Regions from separate parts of the Streptomyces sp. NPDC111628 genome, predicted to be linked through region 3. Evidence: riboswitches for the same ligand, from Rfam matches in the RefSeq annotation. Region 3 holds a riboswitch; each other region holds the start of a gene.
What was found. A riboswitch is a leader RNA that binds a small molecule or an ion and turns the genes downstream of it on or off. The one in region 3 is predicted to bind cyclic di-AMP.
Positions count from the first base shown of each region.

Region 1: it holds a riboswitch for cyclic di-AMP, as region 3 does, so the genes downstream of both, ACZ7MF_RS10050 (M23 family metallopeptidase) here and rpfA (resuscitation-promoting factor protein RpfA) in region 3, are expected to answer to the same signal.
Region 2: it holds a riboswitch for cyclic di-AMP, as region 3 does, so the genes downstream of both, ACZ7MF_RS03175 (C40 family peptidase) here and rpfA (resuscitation-promoting factor protein RpfA) in region 3, are expected to answer to the same signal.

Region 1 covers NZ_JBVKBZ010000002.1:495,407-499,609, forward strand. Annotated here, with positions in the region: gene ACZ7MF_RS10035 (helix-turn-helix domain-containing protein) at 1-153, shown strand, start outside; gene ACZ7MF_RS10040 (DUF6126 family protein) at 150-269, shown strand; gene ACZ7MF_RS10045 (tyrosine-protein phosphatase) at 291-1,088, opposite strand; cyclic di-AMP (ydaO/yuaA leader) riboswitch at 1,526-1,685, shown strand; gene ACZ7MF_RS10050 (M23 family metallopeptidase) at 1,688-2,629, shown strand; gene ACZ7MF_RS10055 (SGNH/GDSL hydrolase family protein) at 2,874-3,659, shown strand; gene ACZ7MF_RS10060 (TetR/AcrR family transcriptional regulator) at 3,726-4,203, opposite strand, start outside.
Region 2 covers NZ_JBVKBZ010000001.1:641,408-645,610, reverse strand. Annotated here, with positions in the region: gene pcrA (DNA helicase PcrA) at 1-1,446, opposite strand, end outside; cyclic di-AMP (ydaO/yuaA leader) riboswitch at 1,701-1,886, shown strand; gene ACZ7MF_RS03175 (C40 family peptidase) at 1,893-3,086, shown strand; gene ACZ7MF_RS03170 (tellurite resistance/C4-dicarboxylate transporter family protein) at 3,113-4,129, shown strand; gene ACZ7MF_RS03165 (hypothetical protein) at 4,107-4,203, opposite strand, start outside.
Region 3 covers NZ_JBVKBZ010000009.1:307,336-311,538, forward strand. Annotated here, with positions in the region: gene ACZ7MF_RS38930 (cytochrome P450 family protein) at 1-80, shown strand, start outside; gene ACZ7MF_RS38935 (transglycosylase family protein) at 224-1,243, shown strand; cyclic di-AMP (ydaO/yuaA leader) riboswitch at 1,427-1,593, shown strand; gene rpfA (resuscitation-promoting factor protein RpfA) at 1,597-2,325, shown strand; gene eno (phosphopyruvate hydratase) at 2,574-3,854, shown strand; gene divIC (cell division protein DivIC) at 3,950-4,203, shown strand, end outside.

The DNA.
Region 1 (4,203 bases), on a different contig from region 3:
ACCGCGGGGGACAGTGCCCACTTCGACTCGATGACCCCGCACCGGATCGCCGCGCAGGACCCCGACGGGGTCGAGCTACTGTTCGTCCACACCCTGCTGCAGAGCCCGACGGCCGCCCTGTGCCTCGGCCCGACCCCCGGAGAGACGCCATGAGTGCCACGGAGGAGAAGCTCCCGCGCGCCCTGTGGGTGCGACTGATCATCTACATCGCCCTGGGGCACGTCTTCGGCGGCTTCCTCTACCTGCTGTTCGAGGTGGGCGCCAAGTAGCGCCGTCCGCGGGCGGGTGACTCAGTCCAGCATCCGCTCGCGCAGCCGCTCCCGGGTCCCGGGAGTGAGCCGCAGGCCCTGCTCCAGGTAGGCGTCCACGCCGCCCCAGGTCTCCTCGACGGTCTCGAAGGCCGCCGCCAGGTACTCGGCGCGCGCGTCGAACAGGGGACTGAGCAGCTCCATGACCTCGGGGGAGTAGGCCGAGGCCGCGGAACCGCTGCGGCGCACCTTGTAGCGGCGGTGTGCGGCGTTCGACTTCAGGTAGTCCTCGACGACGGCATCCCGCTCGACACCCAGGGCGAGCAGGGTGACGGCGATCGACAGGCCCGCGCGGTCCTTTCCGGCGGCGCAGTGCATCAGGGCCGGGACGCTGTCCTCGGCGAGCGCGTGCAGGATGCGGGAGTGCTCCGCGGTGCGCTCCGTGACGATCGAGCGGTACGAGCCGATCATCCGGCCCGCGGCCTTGCCGTCGGCCAGAATCTCGCGCAGCTGGTCGAGGTCGCCGTCACGGACCATCTTCCAGAACTCGGCGCCGTCGGCCGGGTCGCTCAGCGGCAGGTTCACATTGCGCACGCCCGGCAGCTCGACGTCCGGGCCCTCGAGCTTCTGGTCGGCCGCGTTGCGGAAGTCGAAGATCGTGTGCAGGCCCAGCGAGGCCAGGAACGCGGCGTCCTCCCCGGTGGCGTGCGCCAGGTGACCGCTGCGGAACAGCACCCCCTGCCGCACCCGCCGCCCGTCCACGGTCGGCAGTCCGCCCACGTCCCGGAAGTTGCGCACGCCGGTCAGCTCGGGTTCGGTCGACGGGACCTGCTGCGTCACGGGGGCTCCTCCCACTCCGCCCCGCCGCCGCTGCTCGCCGACGGGCTCCACCCGACGATACGGCATCACCTGTGCGCGAAACCTGTGCGCGAAATGGCGTTCCGAGGGATATTCCGGACCGATAAGAGCCTTCTGTCCGAATTGGCACCTTAATAACAACTGGCCCTGAAATGGCGGAGGGTGAAGGAGGGGTGCGTGAGCAGCGTCATATCCGTGACCGTGCGTTGCCCGTCATGTTCACGTAATTCAACTGTTTCTCAAGGGGCTTCAGGTAAAAGCGCGCGGCGGAAATCGACGCAGGGTTACCGGATATTCCCGTAAAGGATCAATCGGAACACCTGTCGAGGGAACCCCTCGCTTGTCCCTGTGCGTCTTGGTCCCTTACGTTCACCACCGATCCGGACGGACGCCTAATCCTGCCGCCGACCGGAGCCCGCACTCATCGACCACCCGTACACGGCAGGAGCGGGGGACCCACAGGTAGAACTGCCTGTTCCGGTTCCCGGAACGGCTTGGGGTAAAGCCGCGTTTCGGCGCGGCCGGGCATCTCCAGCCCGCACCCGACAGCTCACCTCGCAGGCGCCGGAGAGGAATTCGCCATGCCCGCGAAGGGTAAGCACCGCCGTACCAGGGCCATGCGCCTGACCCGCACCATCGCCGTCGCCGGTACCGGTGGCGCCGCGCTCGCGCTCCCGCTGATGGGTGCCGCCGCCGCCAACGCCGCTCCCGCGCACTCCGTCTCCGAGCAGGCCGTGCAGTCCGTTCCGACGTCGGCCAAGAAGGCCGCCGCCGAGAAGAACTCCGACTCGCGCACGTACACCGTGAAGAGCGGTGACTACCTCTCGAAGATCGCCGACGAGCAGGACGTCGACGGCGGCTGGAAGAAGCTCTACGCGGACAACCGCGAGGCCGTCGGTTCCGACCCGTCGCTGATCCACCCCGGGCTCAAGCTCTCGGTCGGCGGCCAGGCCGCCAAGTCGTCGGCGCCGTCCTCCGCGCAGTCGCAGAAGCCCGCGCAGAAGTCCGCCGAGAAGTCTGCCGAGAAGCCCGCCGCCGCGAAGCCGGCTCAGAAGTCGACGGACGCCGAGAAGGCTTCCTCCTCGGACACCGGCAGCCAGTCCACGGGCACCACCAGCGGCTACACCTCCCCCGTCGCGGGCGGCACCGTCGGTACCCCGTACCACCAGTCCGGCAGCATGTGGTCCAGCGGCTACCACACCGGCACCGACTTCGTCGTCCCGACCGGCACCTCCCTCAAGGCCGTCGGCGCGGGCACCGTCGTCTCCGCCGGCTGGGGCGGCGCGTACGGCAACCAGGTCGTCATCCAGCTCGCCGACGGCCACTACGCCCAGTACGCCCACCTCTCCTCGCTCTCCGTCTCCGCCGGTCAGTCGGTGACGGCGGGTCAGCAGGTCGGCCTCTCGGGTGCCACCGGCAACGTGACCGGCCCGCACCTGCACTTCGAGATCCGCACCACGCCGGACTACGGCTCGGACATCGACCCGCTGGCGTTCCTGCGCTCGCACGGCGTCTCCGTCTGACGACCGGTTCCGCGCGGCCTCCGCGCCCCGAAGGCCGGACCCCAGATCCCCGGGTCCGGCCTTCGGTGTGTCCGGACCCCGGTGTACTCGCCGTACGGGCCCTCGCCGTATTCCGGAATTGACGAATACTTTAGGCGTGGCCTTTCTCACCGCCCGTCAATCCCTTCCTACGGTCGCGTAGGTCACATTCCAAGGTGAATCATGGGCCGATGTGGCAGACGATTCGAAGAGTGACAGCAGAGCAGTGATCGGGTCGTACGTGGCAGTGGGGGACAGCTTCACCGAGGGCGTCGGCGACCCCGGCCCCGACGGGGCGTTCGTCGGCTGGGCCGACCGGCTCGCCGTACTGCTCGCGGACCGGCGCCCCGAGGGCGACTTCACGTACACGAACCTCGCCGTGCGCGGCAGGCTCCTCGACCAGATCGTGGCGGAACAGGTCCCGAGGGTCGTCGGACTCGCGCCGGACCTGGTCTCGTTCGCGGCGGGCGGCAACGACATCATCCGGCCCGGCACCGATCCCGACGAGGTCGCGGAGCGTTTCGAGCTGGCGGTGGCCGCGCTGACCGCCGCGGCCGGAACCGTCCTGGTGACCACCGGGTTCGACACCCGCGGGGTGCCCGTCCTCAAACACCTGCGCGGCAAGATCGCCACGTACAACGGGCACGTCCGTGCCATCGCCGACCGCTACGGCTGCCCGGTGCTCGACCTGTGGTCGCTCAGGAGCGTCCAGGACCGCAGGGCGTGGGACGCCGACCGGCTGCACCTGTCGCCGGAGGGCCACACCCGTGTGGCGCTGCGCGCGGGGCAGGCCATGGGCCTGCGCGTCCCGGCCGACCCGGACCAGCCCTGGCCGCCCCTGCCGCCGCGCGGCACGCTCGACGTCCGGCGCGACGACGTGCACTGGGCGCGCGAGTACCTGGTGCCGTGGATCGGACGCCGCCTGCGGGGCGAGTCGTCGGGCGACCACGTGACGGCCAAGGGGACGCTGTCGCCGGACGACATCAAGACGCGGATCGCCTCGGTGGCCTGACGCGAAGGTCGGTGGTGTCGCGACGGAGGTCGGTGGTGTTCCCGGCGGGCCGGTGTCCCGGCGGTGCTAGCGCCGGGTCGGTGTCAACGCCGCCCGCTCCAGGCCCAGTTCGCGGGCCAGGGCCTCGTCCACCCACTCCTGCGCCCGGGCCCGCGACACCGTGCCCGTGTACGACGTGAGCTGCACCGCCAGCCCGTCCAGCAACGCCGTCAGCCGCAGGGCCGCGGCGTCCGGCTCGGGGCAGGAGAACTCGCCGGCGGCCACGCCCTCGGCGATGACCTCGGCGATCGCCGCCTTCCACTGGCGGTCCAGCTCGCGCGTGACCTCCCGCAGTGCGGGCTCGCGCGGCGCCGCCGCCCAGCCCTCGATCCACAGCCGCCAGCCCTTGGCCGGACCGGTCGGCGCATACCACCGCACGGCCGCCCGCAGCCGGCGCAGCGCCGACGTACGACGGGCGAGCAGCCCCCGCAAGTGGGCGAGGTCGTCCTCGGCGGCATGGGTGAACGCGGCGGCGACCAGGCGCTCCTTGGTGGAGAAGTGGTAG
Region 2 (4,203 bases), on a different contig from region 3:
GGCCAGGACGTCCCGGACCTCCTTGCGCTCGTAGAAGCGGACACCGCCGACGACCTTGTAGGGCAGGCCGGTGCGGATGAAGACCTCTTCGAAGACACGGGACTGGGCGTTGGTCCGGTAGAACACCGCGACGTCGCCGGCCTTGGCCTCGCCCGCGTCGGTGAGGCGGTCTATCTCGTCGGCGACGAACTGCGCCTCGTCGTGCTCGGTGTCGGCGACGTACCCGGTGATCTGGGCGCCGCTGCCCTGGTTGGTCCACAGGTTCTTGGGGCGGCGGGACTCGTTGCGCTCGATGACCGCGTTGGCGGCGCTGAGGATGGTCTGCGTGGAGCGGTAGTTCTGCTCCAGCAGGATCGTCGTCGCGTCCGGGTAGTCCTCCTCGAACTGGAGGATGTTGCGGATGGTGGCGCCGCGGAAGGCGTAGATCGACTGGTCGGCGTCGCCCACCACGCACAGCTCGGCGGGCGGCACCTCGGCCTCGGGCGGCACGTCGACGGGGTGCTCCGAGGGCACGCCGACCAGCTCGCGCACCAGCGCGTACTGGGCGTGGTTGGTGTCCTGGTACTCGTCGACCAGGACGTGCCGGAAGCGGCGTCGGTAGTGCTCGGCGACGTCCGGGAAGGCGCGCAGCAGATTGACCGTGGTCATGATCAGGTCGTCGAAGTCGAGGGCGTTGGCCTCGCGCAGCCGCGACTGGTACATCGCGTAGGCCTGCGCGAGCGTCTTCTCGAAACCTCCCCCAGACTCCGTCTGGGAGGTGCCCCCAGCGGCCTGGGCGGCGAAGTCCTCCTCGTCGATCAGCTCGTTCTTCAGGTTGCTGATCTTCGCGCTGAAGGACTTCGGCGGGAAGCGCTTGGGGTCGAGGTCCAGGTCGCGGCAGACCAGCGCCATGAGCCGCTTGGAGTCGGCGGCGTCGTAGATCGAGAACGACGAGGTGAAGCCGAGCCTCTTCGACTCGCGGCGCAGGATACGCACGCACGCGCTGTGGAAGGTCATCACCCACATCGCGTTGGCGCGCGGGCCGACGAGCTGCTCGACGCGCTCCTTCATCTCGCCCGCGGCCTTGTTGGTGAAGGTGATCGCGAGGATCTGGCCCGGGTGGACGCTCCGCTCGGCCAGCAGGTGGGCGATGCGGTGGGTCAGCACGCGGGTCTTGCCGGAACCGGCACCGGCCACGATGAGCAGCGGGGAGCCGGAGTGGACGACGGCGGCGCGCTGGTTCTCGTTCAGCCCCTCCAGGAGCGCGGCGGCGTCCAGGGCGGGGCGCGGGGCGCCGTCCCGGTAGTGGGTGTCCCGCTCCGGGGGCGCGTCGAACTTCCCGCCGAACAGATCGTGCGGCACCGGCTCCGGTCCGTGCTCGTCCTCGGGCGGCGGCGGGGGTTCCTCCTCGTGACCCCGGGGGGTCTGGAGGTTCGCCAGGAAGCTGTCGTCAAAGAGGCTGCTCATCGCTCTCCGAGTCTAGGGCGCCCCACCGACAACCCGGTGCCACCCCGGAAAATGCCCGCCGCCCCTCGGCGCGGGCACACCCTGCGACCAGCGGAACCACGAAGAGTGACGCCCGCGGCCGCCCCGGAGCCACCCGAACGAAAGGTCACGAAAATGTATCGGGCATATCACCCACCAACCTTCACAGCGGCCACACGAGTTGGCTACGGTGCGGGGCAGGCCGCTCGACCCCCTCCGGCGAACCTCGCCGGTCCGCGCGGCCTCCGCCGAGTCCGACGTGCCCGCACGGCACCCGGAGCCGGGGACCCACCGAGACCTTGGGGTGAATCGGCCGCACCGCCCTCGACGAGACGCGAGGACGGTCACGCCGTAGGGCAACCCTTCCGAACCACCGCCCGAACCCGACAGCTAACCCGGTAGGCGGAGCACTGGAAGGAGTCGCCTCCTTGGCGTCGCACCGCAAGTCGCGTCCCACCGGTACCCGCGTCGCGGGCATACGGACCCCGGCCCTCGCCACCGCGGCCCTCACCTCCGTCGCCCTGCTGTCCCAGACGGCGAACGCCACGCCGTCGGACGACCGGCCGACCCTGGAGGAGGTCGAGAAGAAGGTCGACGACCTCTACCGCCAGGCCGGGTCGGCGACCGAGAAGTACAACGCGGCCAAGGAGAAGACCACCAAGCAGCGCAAGAAGGTCGACGGCCTCCTCGACGACGTCGCCCAGCGCACCCAGAAGCTCAACGACGCGCGCGAGGAGCTGGGTTCCTTCGCCTCCGCCCAGTACCGCACGGGCGCCTCGGTCCCGGAGACCGCGACGCTGCTGCTGGCGGACTCGCCGCAGGACTACTTCGACCAGAACCAGCTGATGAACCGGCTCACCGGCCGGCAGAAGACCGCCGTCGACGACTACGTCACGCAGCAGTCCGAGACGATGAAGAAGCGCCGGGAGGCCACCGAGAGCCTCGAGACGCTCACCGACTCGCAGACCGATCTGAAGACGGCCAAGTCGACCGTCCAGAAGAAGCTGGCCACCGCGCGGGAGCTGCTCTCGGAACTGACCGCCGAGGAGAAGGCCCGGCTGGCGGCGATCGAGAAGAAGAAGCAGGAGGAGGCCGAGCGCAAGGCCGCCGAGCTGGCGAAGCAGCAGGCGGCGCAGGAGGAGGCCGAGCGCAAGCGCCGGGAGGAGGCCGCCCGGCAGGAGAGCGGCTCCGGGTCCTCGGGGACCTCCGGCGGCACCGGCTCGTCGGACTCCTCGGGCTCGTCGACGCCGGGCACCTCGACCGGCACCAAGGCCGAGAAGGCGATCGCCTTCGCCCGCGCCCAGATCGGCAAGCCGTACGTCTGGGGCGCCACGGGCCCCGGTTCCTACGACTGCTCGGGCCTCACCCAGGCCGCCTGGAAGGCCGCCGGCGTGACGCTGCCGCGCGTCACCTACGACCAGGTCAACGCGGGCACCACCGTCTCCGTCTCCCAGGCGCAACCCGGTGACCTGGTCTTCTTCTACGACGACATCAGCCACGTCGGCCTGTACATCGGCGACGGCATGATGATCCACGCCCCGAAGCCGGGCGCGTACGTCCGCGAGGAATCGATCTTCTACGACGGCGAGTCGTCGATCTACAGCGTGGTGCGCCCGGGCTGATCGGCGAGGTATTTAGCATCGGGCGCATGTCATCGGCCACCCATCCCTCCGCGCTGCGCGCCTGGTGGGCGCAGCGTCCACCGGCGGCCGGGGCCGCGGTGATGGCGACCGGCATCGTGTCGGTCGCCCTGCATCTGACGGGCCGCGAGGTCCTGTCCCGGATCGCCCTGGTGCTGGCCTGCGGCGCCTGGCTGATACTGGCGGCGAACTTCGTCTACCTGCTGCTGGCCGACCGGGTGCAGTGGGTGCAGCGGGCGGGGACGCCGGGGGCGCTCACCGCCGTCGCCGCGACGACCGTGCTCGGCACCCGTTTCTCCCTGCTCGGCTGGTCGCTCCTGGCGGCGGTGCTGCTGGCGCTGGCGGCCCTGCTGTGGCCGTGGCTGCTGTTCCTGGTGGTGCAGCACTGGGGGCGGCGGATGCCCGGGGCGGTGTTCCTGGGCTGCGTGGCCACGGAGGGGCTCACCGTGCTCGCCGCCACGCTGGCCGCGGCCACCTCGACGCCGTGGCTGGCGCACGCGGCGCTGGTGCCGTTCTGGCTGGGGATCGTGCTCTACCTGATCGCGCTGTTCCGCTTCGACCTGCGACAGGTGGCCCGGGGGGCCGGGGACCACTGGGTGGCGGGCGGCGCGCTCGCCATCTCGGCGCTCGCGGGTGCCAAGCTGCTCGCGGCGGCCGGGACCGGCATGTACCTGTGGAACGCGGACGACCAGGCCGTCCTGCACGACGTGACCGTCCTCCTGCTCACGCTCGACCTCGCCTGGTACGCCGTGCTCCTGGCCGCCGAGATCGCCTGGCCCCGCCCGCGCTACGACGTGCGCCGCTGGTCGACCGTCTTCCCGCTCGGCATGACGGCGGCGGCGACGCTTTCGGTGTCCGTCGTCGTCGACGTCCCGTGGCTGGACGCGCCCGGCCGGGCGCTGCTGTGGATCGCGGTGGCCGGGTGGCTGGCGGTCGCGGCGGGGGCGGTCGGCCGGGCCCGGGCCGGGCTGCGGTCCGCGGGCGAGGGCTCGGGGGCGGCCGTCAGGTCCACAGCACCGCGATGAAGACGTTCACCACCGTCAGCGCGCCCACCAGGCCGAACAGCGGCTTGTCCACCTTCTCGTCGTCGCGCTTCACG
Region 3 (4,203 bases):
GAGGTCTGCGCACCTTGCCCGTCTCGTTCACACCGCCCGCGTCATCGGCGGGCAACGGTCCGTCGCCGACGCAAAAGTGACACGCGCTCAACTCTGTGATCTTCACGTGATCTGCGCGGCATGAACTTGTGACAAGCGATGATCTCCCTATACGTTCACGGATCAGCGTGGTGTCGAGCGTCATCCGCCGCGCGGTCCCCGTCGTCTCGTGAAAGGTCGTCGCATGCTCTCCGGGAACGGTCGTCACCGCCGCCCCCGCCAGGCACCCGCACTGGTCGTCGCCGCCGGAGTGACCGGCTCCGCCATCGCGATCCCGCTGCTCGGCGCCACCGGCGCCCACGCGGCCGGCTCCGCGAACTGGGACCAGGTCGCCGAGTGCGAGACCGGCGGCGCCTGGAGCCAGAACAGCGGCAACGGGTACTACGGCGGCCTGCAGCTGTCCCAGGAGGCCTGGGAGCAGTACGGCGGTCTGGACTACGCCCCCAGCGCCGACCAGGCCAGTCGCTCCCAGCAGATAGAAATCGCCGAGAAGATACACGCGGCCCAGGGCATCGCCGCCTGGCCGACCTGCGGTCTGCTGGCCGGCCTGGGCAGCGACTCGGGCCTCACGGGCGGTGGCTCCGGCACGGCCGGTGACGGGGCGTCGGAGGGCTCGGACTCCTCGGAGGAGCAGGACACCACCAAGTCGTCCGAATCGCCCGCGACCACCGAAACGCCCGAGTCGTCCCAGTCACCCGAGTCGACCGGCTCGACCGGCTCGACCGGTACGGCCGAGACGCCGGAGTCGACGTCCGGGGCGTCCTCTTCGTCCCCTTCGCCCTCTTCTTCGGCCTCTTCCGCGCCGTCGTCCGACGCCTCGTCCGAGGGTGCGGACCAATCCGCCAAGCCGGACACTTCCTCCGAATCCGACCCCTCCGCCAGCGCCGAACCGCAGGGTGCCGAGGGCTCGTCCGGCTCCGGCAAGCACCGCGGCGGCAGTGCGGACGAGGGCGCGACGGGGGAGGGCCGTACGGACCCGACGGCGGGCCGGCACGCCTCGCGCGACGGTGACGAGCGAGAGGCCGGGGACGGCCGTTACGTCGTCCGCACCGGCGACAGTCTCTGGGCCATCGCCGACTCCCTTGAGATCGACGGCGGATGGCACGCGCTCTACGCCGGCAACGAGGCGGTCGTCGGTGCCGACCCCGACCACATCCTGCCCGGTCAGACGCTCACGGTCACGGGCGAATCGGGCGAAAAGTAGAGGGAGTTCGCGTCACGGTTAGGGGTCGTATGTCCCTTTTGGATCTCGTGAGAGATAGGTCTCAGAAGCCGTGATCGTCTTTGAAAATCCGCGGAGCGCGTGTCTACGGTCATGACCGCTCGCCACCGCGGGCCCCGACAGCCGCAACGCCGAATCCTGCCAGCGGCCGTACGGGAACAGTCGTCGCGTCAAGCGCCGCAGGCAGGAGCGGGGGACCCAAGGTAAGTGCCGCACCGGGCAGTTGAGCCGGAGCGGCTAGGGGTGAAGCCGAGTTCCGGGAGGAACCCGGCCGGGCAACTCAACCGGCCCGAACCCGACAGCTCACCTCGCAGGCGTCGGTGAGGGGATCAACCATGCTGTTTTCCGGCAAGGGCAAGCACCGTCGCCCGTCCAAGGCCACCCGTGTCATCGCCGTCGCCGGCGTCACCGGTGCCGCCGTCGCCGCCCCGCTGATGGCGGCCGGCAACGCCTCCGCCGCCACCGCGTCCGAGTGGGACGCCGTCGCCCAGTGCGAGTCCGGCGGCAACTGGTCCATCAACACCGGCAACGGTTACTACGGCGGTCTGCAGTTCTCCAGCTCCACCTGGGCCGCCTACGGCGGTACGCAGTACGCCTCCTCCGCCGACCAGGCGAGCAAGTCCCAGCAGATCGAGATCGCCGAGAAGGTGCTCGCGGGCCAGGGCAAGGGCGCCTGGCCGGTCTGCGGCACCGGCCTGTCGGGTGCCGCCTACACCGGTGGCGGCTCGCAGGACAGCGGTTCCGGCAGCTCCGAGGGCTCGCAGAGCCAGAGCAGCGGCTCCACCGCCGAGCGCTCCACCGAGCAGAAGGCCTCCCGCTCCTCCGAGCGTCCGGCCGCGGAGCAGAAGGCCGAGAAGCCCGCGAAGAAGACCGTCACCACCCCGACCGGCAAGAAGGTCGAGAAGGGCGACGGCGAGTACAAGGTCGTCAAGGGCGACACCCTCAGCTCGATCGCCGAGGAGCACGACGTCAAGGGCGGCTGGGCGAAGCTCTTCAAGCTGAACGGCGACATCGTCGACGACGCCGACCTGATCTACCCGGGCCAGCAGCTGCACCTGAAGTAAGCGGCGGCCCGCCCCGCGACTCCCGCCCCGGTGCGTGTTCCCCCGTACGCACCGGGGCGGGATTTTCATGTTCCACCTTTGTTCCGTTCGGAAACAATTTACTCTCGGTTCTGTCCAGCGGGTGGGCGATCGGCTGGCCGATCGCCCGGAGCCGGTTAGGCTCGGTCCCGCAGAGCCGCCGCGGTCCCGCGGGACCGCGGCAGACCGAAGCGTCACACTGAAGCGTCACATTGAAGAAGGAGATGCTCGTGCCGTCCATCGACGTCGTCGTAGCCCGGGAAATCCTGGACTCCCGAGGCAACCCCACGGTCGAGGTCGAGGTCGGCCTCGACGACGGCAGCACGGGGCGTGCCGCCGTTCCGTCCGGCGCCTCCACCGGTGCCTTCGAGGCCATCGAACTGCGTGACGGCGACCAGAGCCGTTACCTCGGCAAGGGCGTCGAGAAGGCCGTCCTCGCCGTCATCGAGCAGATCGGCCCGGAGCTGGTCGGTTACGACGCCACCGAGCAGCGCCTGATCGACCAGGCCATGTTCGACCTGGACGCCACCGACAACAAGGCCTCGCTCGGCGCCAACGCCATTCTCGGCGTCTCCCTCGCCGTCGCCCACGCCGCCTCCGAGGCCAGCGACCTGCCGCTCTTCCGCTACCTGGGCGGTCCGAACGCGCACCTGCTGCCGGTGCCGATGATGAACATCCTGAACGGCGGCTCGCACGCCGACTCCAACGTGGACATCCAGGAGTTCATGATCGCCCCGATCGGCGCGGAGTCCTTCTCCGAGGCGCTGCGCTGGGGCGCCGAGGTCTACCACACCCTCAAGAAGGTCCTGAAGAACAAGGGCCTGGCCACCGGCCTCGGCGACGAGGGCGGCTTCGCCCCGAACCTCGGCTCCAACCGCGAGGCCCTCGACCTCATCCTCGAGGCGATCAAGGAGGCCGGGTACACCCCGGGCGAGCAGATCGCCCTCGCGCTCGACGTCGCCGCGTCCGAGTTCTACAAGGACGGCTCCTACTCCTTCGAGGGCAAGCAGCGCACCGCCGCCGAGATGACCGAGTACTACGCCGAGCTGGTCGAGGCGTACCCGCTGGTCTCCATCGAGGACCCGCTGTTCGAGGACGACTGGGACGGCTGGAACACCATCACCGCCAAGCTCGGCGACAAGGTCCAGCTGGTCGGCGACGACCTGTTCGTCACCAACCCGGAGCGCCTGGCCCGCGGCATCGAGGAGAACTCGGCCAACGCCCTGCTGGTCAAGGTCAACCAGATCGGTTCGCTCACCGAGACCCTGGACGCCGTCGAGCTGGCCCAGCGCAACGGCTTCAAGTGCATGATGTCCCACCGCTCCGGCGAGACCGAGGACGTCACCATCGCCGACCTCGCCGTCGCCACCAACTGCGGCCAGATCAAGACCGGCGCCCCGGCCCGCTCCGAGCGCGTCGCCAAGTACAACCAGCTGCTGCGCATCGAGGAGATCCTCGACGACGCCGCGGTGTACGCCGGCCGCAGCGCGTTCCCCCGCTTCAAGGGCTGACGGCCCGGTAGAAGGCAGCGTCGTACGTACGTCCCCGTATCCGGTCCCGTACCGTGTGCGGGGACGTACGCGCGTGCACGGGAGGCGGAGACCAGATGGCCGTGAAGGACCGGGACCGTTTCTCCACCGCGACCAGGATCCGGATCATCGGGGAACAGACCGCGGCCCGGGTCTACCGCTCGCAGACCAAGCGCCAGGCCCGGCGCTCCCGGCTGACCGGCCGGGCCGCGCTGCTCGCGATGGTGCTCTGCTCGCTCGTCGTGGCGCTCGCCTACCCGATACGGCAGTACGTCGCCCAGCGCGCCGAGATCGCCGATCTCCAGCGGGAGCAGCGCGAGACCCGGCAGCG